2 regions of the Vibrio sp. NH-UV-68 genome follow, and region 2 is predicted to be linked to the other one. Evidence: predicted binding sites of a transcription regulator. Region 2 holds the regulator's gene; the other holds the start of a gene.
What was found. The regulator MetJ, encoded in region 2, represses methionine synthesis genes. The targets are predictions, from matches to a motif close to TTAGACNTNTANANGTCTAA.
Positions count from the first base shown of each region.

Region 1 (4,215 bases), 1.0 Mb from region 2:
TGCTTGCACATTTATTGCTGACGATTGCGCGAACCCGTTTGCAAGCCTTTCATCGAATTTTACCAGTTACAGGTATCGTGGCGGCCATGCTGATGAGCTTAACCATCTTGCTTCAAGCTTACACAATGGATCCACAAACCTTAACTCAAGTGACCGAACCTTTATTGGTTGGCCTAGCAATGTTAATTACCTCAATCGTAATATGGTGCTGGCACCTCTTGACAACAAAACCTGTGAATAAACTTCAGCTTGGTTGTGCGCTAGCGCTCCTGTTGTTGGCGGTTTCTTCCAATCAGGCGCTGTTTTTATTGTAAGCGTAGAAATTTAGAGTTTGCTCACTGCGAACATTGCCAACCATTACTAAGCTTAACTAAGTGAGTGCGTAAAAAGGAGGCAAGGATGGATCTGAGTAATGCGGGTAATTTTGATAGCAGTATTCTGTTAGGTATCGTCAATGAGAAGCTGCGTTTAGAGTGTGATAGTTTTGAAGAGTTGATCAGCACCTATGAAATGGATGTAGAGCAAGTTGTTGGCAAACTTGATCTGCTCGGTTACAGCTACGACCCATTAACCAATCAGTTTAAGTCGTATCAACGGTAAACCCAAATGAGGAGGCGCATAGCCTCCTTTTTCTATCCTAGTTTGACGGTTTTAATTCCATCTAAATGACCTTGCGACTGAATACGTGCCGTATTGAAGAATGCCTGTAGATAGCGCTTATCCTTATCTGAATGTCGAGTGGCCGCAAATAGTCTGCGCCATAAACCATTGCCAAGCGGAATGCTGGTAATCAAACCTTGGCGTGAGAACTCACTGATTGCCCAATTCGGTAACGCCGCAACCCCAAGCCCAGCAGAAACCATTTGAATCAGCATCAAGGTATTATCCGCTTGTTTCCACTGTTTGGGGTCGACGGAGGCAGGTTGCAAAAAGTGTTTAACCACATCAAGACGGTTTTTCTGTACTGGATATGAGAGCATGGTTTGATCGCTCAGATCACTAGGTTGAATCGACTTTTTCTTAGCAAGAGGATGACTAACCGAGGTGACTAGACGCATCTCAAAATCAAACAGGGGTTCGTAATGCACTTCAGAACGCGGTTGAATATCTGAGGTGATGACTAAGTCGAGTTCACCACAAACGAGTGCGGGTAAAGGTTCAAACCCAAAGCCAGATGAGAAGTCGAGTGTCACGCTAGGCCAAGCCTGTTGGTACTCCTTTAAGGCGGGCATTAACCACTGAAAACAAGAGTGACATTCGATTGCCATATGCAGTCGGCCATTAACATCTTCTTTTAAGCTAGCAACTTCATTTTCTGCTTTGGCAATCCGAGGCAGAACGTCTTCGGCTAGCTTCAGGAATATCTCACCTTCTGCGGTGAACTTAACGGGGCGAGTTTTACGCAGAAATAGCTGACCGCCTATGCGAGCTTCAAGATCTTTAAGCTGGTGGCTGAGAGCCGACTGAGTAAGATGCAATGTGGTGGCGGTGGCGGTTAGCGAACCGGTATCGCGCAGTGTTGCTAAGGTTTTAAGGTGCTTGAGCTCAATCATGAATTCCCTTCATATAGACGATTTCTGCTTGAATAGTATTAACTTACTCCGATTTATTGGATGTGTAAACATCTAGACGTCTAAGTCGGCCATTCGAATCTGAAGCCCTGCAACATGAAATATACTAATAAACATGTTGAATATTTGGAACTTGTTCTATCCGGTGAACAACGAGATAGTTTAGCCATCCAGACATCTTTATTAAATGATTGATGTCGTACTCTGGCACATTGACGAATCTCAGCGAAAGGGCAAATAACATGACAACAACGACTCACATTCTTGGCTATCCACGTATTGGCGAAAAGCGTCAACTTAAATTTGCATTAGAGAAATATTGGCGTGGCGAAATTGATCAGGCCGAGCTTAAAACGGTCGGAGCAACGTTGCGTGACAACCACTGGCAAGAGCAGGCTCAAGCCGGTCTCGATTTTGTCACAGCAGGTGACTTCGCTTGGTACGATCATGTTTTGACCACAACAGTACTGCTTGGCCATGTACCTAAACGTCATCGAGACGGTTTCCCAGATATCGATACGCTGTTTAAAGTAGGCAGGGGCCAGTCTCAAGCTCAGTGTGGATGCAGTGGCAGTGCCGCCTCAGACATGACTAAATGGTTTAATACTAACTATCACTACATTGTGCCTGAGTTTAGCCGCGATGATAGCTTTGAAGTCAGCTGGCCACAGTTGTTTGAAGAAGTGAATGAAGCGGTACAAGCGGGACATAATGTTAAGCCCGTACTCCTTGGGCCGCTCAGTTATCTCTACCTTGGTAAAGAAGTTGAACCAGGTTTTGACCGATTGAGTCTATTGCCACGTTTGTTGACGGCTTACCAAGCCATTCTGGCCAAACTCACTAAACAAGGCGTCGAGTGGGTACAAATTGATGAACCTATCTTAGCGCTTGAATTGGAGCAGCCTTGGCAAGAGGCATTTAAACTCGCCTATCAAATGATTCGTTGTGACGTCAAGGTACTGCTGACAACCTATTTTGACTCGGTAACTGATACCTTAGACAAGATAGTCGAGCTGGATGTAGACGGTCTACACATTGATGTGTCTGCCGCGCCTCGGCAATTGGATACTGTGGTCGAAAAGTTGCCTGAGCACTGGGTTCTGTCCGCTGGTGTGATCAATGGGCGAAATGTTTGGCGTGCCGATTTAAGTGCGCAACTGGCCTTATTAAAACCAGTCAAAGATAAGTTGGCTGACAGGTTATGGATAGCCAGTTCGTGCTCGCTACTGCATAGCCCCGTTGATTTGGAACTTGAAGCGAATTTGAGTGATGAAGTGCACAGCTGGTTTGCTTTTGCTAAGCAAAAATTGACGGAAGTGGCGTTACTGGGTAAAGCGTTAGATGGTGATCACGCGGCTATTTTGGCTTGCGATACATATAGTACGCCGATTCAAGCGCGCAAAAGCGCAACCCACGTTAACAAACCTCAGGTTCAAGCGCGGCTTAATCGTGTCACTCAGGCATTTACCGAGCGTAGCGCACCTTATCCAGAGCGTGCTGCCCATCAACGTGAAGTGTTAGATTTACCATTATTCCCAACCACGACCATTGGCTCGTTTCCACAAACCAGTGAGATTCGTGTTCAACGCAGTGCTTATCGTAGCGGAAAGCTCTCTTCGGCGGAGTATCAGCAAGCGCTTAAAGGACATATTTCGGATGCGGTAAAACGCCAAGAAGCCTTAGGTCTTGACGTACTCGTTCATGGTGAAGCTGAACGTAACGATATGGTCGAGTATTTTGCCGAAAATCTCGCTGGTTTCCAGACAACTCAGTTTGGCTGGGTACAAAGTTATGGTTCACGTTGCGTCAAACCCGCTATCGTTGTCGCTGATATCGAACGTGAGCAGCCAATGACTGTCGAGTGGTCTACCTACGCGCAATCATTGACCTCAAAGCAGATGAAAGGAATGTTGACAGGGCCAGTCACGATTCTTTGTTGGACTTTCCCGCGTGAAGATATCAGCCGAAAAGAAATTGCCACCCAGCTAGCTCTGGCGCTACGCGATGAAGTGTCCGATCTTCAAGATGCCGGAATCAATATTATTCAGATTGATGAACCCGCTATCCGTGAGGGCTTACCACTTAAAAAAGCACAGCATAAAGCATATTTAGAGTGGGCTGTCGATGCGTTTAAGATTTCTGCGGCGAGCGCGAAGCCTGAAACTCAAATTCATACTCATATGTGTTATTCAGAGTTTAACGAGATCATTGATTCGGTTGCGGCGCTCGATGCGGATGTGATTACCATCGAAACGTCACGTTCAAATATGGAACTATTGAAAGCTTTTGAAGCGTTTAATTATCCGAACGAAATCGGTCCGGGTGTGTATGATATCCATTCGCCGAATATTCCGACTCAAGAGTGGATTGAAGGTTTAATCAATAAAGCGGCAGAAAAGATCCCGTCACAGCGATTGTGGGTCAATCCAGATTGCGGATTGAAAACGCGTAACTGGGCCGAGACAGAAGCATCGTTAACCAATATGGTGTTGGCGGCGAAAAAGCTCAGAAAAGCTTACTCTGCGTAAGTACTGTGTTGTTAACTATGCATATGTCGTTAGAACAATGTATGCAGATAAAACAATGCCGACCTAATGGTCGGCAGTGTTGTTAGTGATGCTTTGACATATCGTTTCAGTAATGC
Region 1 is NZ_CP134975.1:1,900,679-1,904,893, reverse strand. It holds gene ViNHUV68_RS08695 (hypothetical protein) at 1-314, shown strand, start outside; gene ViNHUV68_RS08690 (DUF4250 domain-containing protein) at 400-600, shown strand; gene ViNHUV68_RS08685 (LysR substrate-binding domain-containing protein) at 633-1,553, opposite strand; gene metE (5-methyltetrahydropteroyltriglutamate--homocysteine S-methyltransferase) at 1,814-4,099, shown strand.
Region 1: the regulator MetJ is predicted to act here: its motif matches at 1,618-1,637, upstream of metE (5-methyltetrahydropteroyltriglutamate--homocysteine S-methyltransferase).

Region 2 (4,215 bases):
AACCTTTTATTGCTTCCGCTCGCATTCTGACCTAGGCAGCTTGACTTAGTTACTCTAAAATGGATTCCCCTTTCCATATAATTATTAACGAGTACCTACACCTATGTCCGATGACAATCCTCAACAACTATCTCCTGAAGAGCAATTCCGTCAGCAAGCATTGGATTACCATGCCTACCCGACGCCAGGCAAAATTTCTGTTGAGCTGACTACCCCAGCCGAAACCGCCAGAGACCTAGCGCTCGCCTACAGCCCAGGCGTTGCAGAACCCGTACGCGAAATCGCCCAAAACGTCGATAACGTCTATAAGTACACCTCAAAAGGCAATATGGTAGCTGTAATCTCAAACGGTACCGCAATTTTAGGCTTGGGTAACCTAGGTCCAATGGCATCAAAACCTGTTATGGAAGGTAAAGCACTGCTCTTTAAGCGCTTTGCAGGTCTTGATTCGATTGATATTGAGGTCAAACACCGCACTATCGAAGAATTTGTTGATACCGTTGCCAACATCGCCGATACCTTTGGCGGTATTAACCTAGAAGATATCAAAGCACCGGATTGTTTTGAGATTGAAAGACAGTTGATTGAGCGTTGTGATGTACCTGTGTTCCACGATGACCAACACGGAACTGCGATTGTGACGGCTGCGGGGATGTTAAATGCGATTGAATTGCAAGGAAAGAAACTTCAAGACGCAACCATAGTCTGTCTTGGTGCCGGCGCTGCCGCCGTTGCTTGTATGGAACTGCTGATCAAATGTGGCGCAATGCGTGAGAAAATCTACATGCTGGATCGCAAAGGCGTTATTCATACTCGTCGTGAAGATCTCAATGAATACAAACAGCTATTTGCTAACAATACTGATAAACGAACGTTAGAAGATGTAATTGAAGGGGCCGATCTGTTCTTAGGTGTATCAGGTCCAAACTTGCTGCCGCCCGAGGCGCTTAAATTGATGGCCGATAAGCCGATTGTGTTTGCTTGTTCGAATCCAGATCCAGAAATCAAGCCAGAGCTAGCCAGAGCCGTTCGCCAAGATCTGATCATGGGAACCGGACGCAGTGACTATCCGAACCAAGTCAATAACGTGCTGTGTTTCCCATTCATCTTCCGTGGTGCGCTGGATGTGCGTGCTAGCGAAATCAATGATGAGATGAAACTGGCCGCGGTTGAAGCCATTCGTCAGCTCGCCAAAGAAGAAGTGCCAGCAGAAGTATTAAAAGCCGCGGGGGTTAGCGCGCTGTCATTTGGTCCAGATTACATCATTCCAAAACCAATGGACTCTCGCCTATTGTCTCGCGTAGCTAAAGCAGTCGCGCAAGCGGCTGTCGACTCTGGTGTCGCGCGAATAGAAATGCCAGAAAACTACATGGCAGAGTAAGCCTGTTGTGATGAACAAAAAAACCGCTGTTTGATACAGCGGTTTTTTTTTAAGAATTTTACCTTGCAGAAAAAAATGACATGCCGTGGTGATTATTCATCAAACGCTTCGAACTCAATGCCCATTTCTGTCATTAGTTTTTTCACCTCTGTCGGAATATCATCCGGGCGATCTTTACGCAAGTCTTCATCCGTTGGCAGTGGCTGACCTGTGTATGCGTGCAAAAACGCTTCGCACAATAGCTCACTGTTTGTCGCGTGGCGCAGGTTATTGATCTGACGGCGCGTACGTTCATCAGTTAAAACCTTTAATACTTTCAATGGAATAGAAACAGTAATCTTCTTTACTTGCTCACTTTTTTTTCCATGCTCAGCGTACGGGCTAATGTATTCGCCATTCCAGTCTGCCATTGCGCACCTTTGTAAAAATGTATGTTTGAAATTAGAAGCCGCAATTTTAGCGGCATTTATGTCCACAAGCAAAGACATATAGACGTCTAGAAGTATTGACGTCCACAAAAATGACAAGTAAAGTGGTCAGAAATGGAGTTGGAATTGCTCATATCTGACATCTTCAAGATATAGCGCATTCCCTGCAACAAGTCACTATAGTTCGAAAGGAAACGCCCATGAGCACCCGTAAACCAGCCACAATCGCGGTACGTACTGGTATCGAGTCAGACACTCAACATCACGCCGTTGTTCCCCCTATTTATCTCTCAACGAACTATAGCTTCCCGGCCTTTGGTGAAGTGCCTCAATATGACTACACCCGCTCGGGCAACCCAAACCGAGGCTTGCTTGAAACCGCACTGTATGAGCTTGAATCAGGCAAAGGGGCGGTAGTGACTAACTGTGGTACCTCTGCATTGAATTTGTGGGTCTCGGCCTTCCTAGGGCCTGAGGATTTAATTGTTGCCCCCCATGACTGCTACGGCGGAACATACCGCCTATTCAATACCCGCGCTCAGAAAGGAGACTTCAAAGTAGCATTCGTTGACCAATCTGATCAAAAAACGCTCTCTAATGCGCTCGCTCAAAAGCCAAAACTTATCTTGATAGAAACGCCATCAAATCCATTAGTACGCGTGGTCGATATTGAAAAACTGTGTCAACAAGCCAAACAAGTCGGTGCACTGGTCGCGGTCGACAATACTTTTTTAACGCCTGTTTTCCAAAAGCCGCTCGAGCTAGGTGCAGATTTTGTTATTCACTCAACCACTAAGTACATTAATGGTCACTCGGATGTGATTGGCGGTGTTGTGATCACCAAAACCGAGCAACATGCTGAAGAGCTTTCTTGGTGGGGCAACTGCATTGGCGCAACAGGAACGCCATTTGACAGCTATATGACGCTGCGCGGTCTGCGAACCCTAGGCGCGCGTATGAAAGCCCACGAAGAAGGTGCCAGTAAAGTCTTACAGTTCCTACAGAGCGAGTCTTTGGTCAGCGCCATCTATCATCCAAGTCTGCCAAATCACCCCGGCCATGAGATCGCTAAAAAGCAGCAAACTGGCTTTGGCTCAATGTTAAGTTTTGAGTTTGCAGGTAGCTTTGAACAACTTAAAGCCTTTGTTGGCCATCTCGAACTCTTTTCTCTAGCAGAGTCATTAGGCGGTGTTGAAAGCTTGATTTGCCACCCTGCCTCAATGACGCATCGAGCTATGGGTGAAATTGCGCTAGCCGAAGCGGGTATATCACAACAGCTATTACGCTTATCTGTTGGTTTAGAAGATAGTGAAGATCTGATTGACGACCTCACTCAAGCATTTAATAAAGTGAAGGAGGCTGCGTAATGTCTGCCACGCCACGTCAACTGCATAAATTCGGTGGCAGTAGCCTTGCTGACCCAGATTGTTACCGTCGAGTCGTTGGCATACTCAAAGAGTATTCCAATGCTGAGGACTTGATCGTTGTTTCCGCGGCGGGCAAAACCACCAACCGTCTGATTGCTTTTTTGGACGCGCTCAACAAAGATGGCCGCCTCGCACACGAAGAGCTTCAGACGCTACGCCAATATCAAAGTGAGCTAATTGAAGCGCTTGTTGAAGGCGATGAAAAGCAACTATTGCTTGCCACGCTGCGCGATGAGTTCACGACCCTAGGTGAGCTAACGGCGCCATTAACCGACGCCGATAAAGCGGCGGTACTCGGTCACGGTGAAGTATGGTCTTCGCGCTTACTCGCCGCTTTACTCAATCAAGCAGATCTGCCTGCAACCGCGCAAGACGCGCGCGCTTTTTTACGAGCTCAAACTGGCACACAACCCGAGGTCGATTTCGGTGCGTCTTATCCTCTGATCAAAGAAGCCTTGGTGCAACACGCGCACCACCGAATCGTCATTACTGGCTTTATGGCTCAGGACACGTTAGGCCGTACAGTACTACTCGGTCGGAACGGCTCTGATTACTCAGCAACTGTGATTGGCGCATTGGCCGAAGTCAGTCGAGTGACGATTTGGAGCGATGTAGCTGGTGTGTACAGTGCTGATCCTAGGTTGGTCTCTGATGCTTGTTTACTTCCACTATTAAGGTTAGATGAAGCCAGTGAATTGGCTCGCCTAGCTGCGCCCGTGTTGCACAGCCGGACTCTCCAGCCTGTTGCGCAAAGCACCATGGATTTGCACTTACGTTGCAGCTATCAACCCGAATCAGGCTCAACCCGCATTGAGCGCGTTCTTGCCTCTGGCCGCGGTGCAAAAATCATCTCCTCACTTGATGAAGTGCAATTGATTCAACTGAGCTTCTCGTCAGGGCATGATTTCACACGCTTCGAGAACGAAGTCTTAGCGAGCCTTAAACGCGCTCAACTTGAGCCTCTGACCTACGAGTCACA
Region 2 is NZ_CP134975.1:2,931,786-2,936,000, forward strand. It holds gene ViNHUV68_RS13435 (malic enzyme-like NAD(P)-binding protein) at 104-1,381, shown strand; gene metJ (met regulon transcriptional regulator MetJ) at 1,474-1,791, opposite strand; gene ViNHUV68_RS13445 (O-succinylhomoserine (thiol)-lyase) at 2,010-3,176, shown strand; gene ViNHUV68_RS13450 (bifunctional aspartate kinase/homoserine dehydrogenase II) at 3,176-4,215, shown strand, end outside.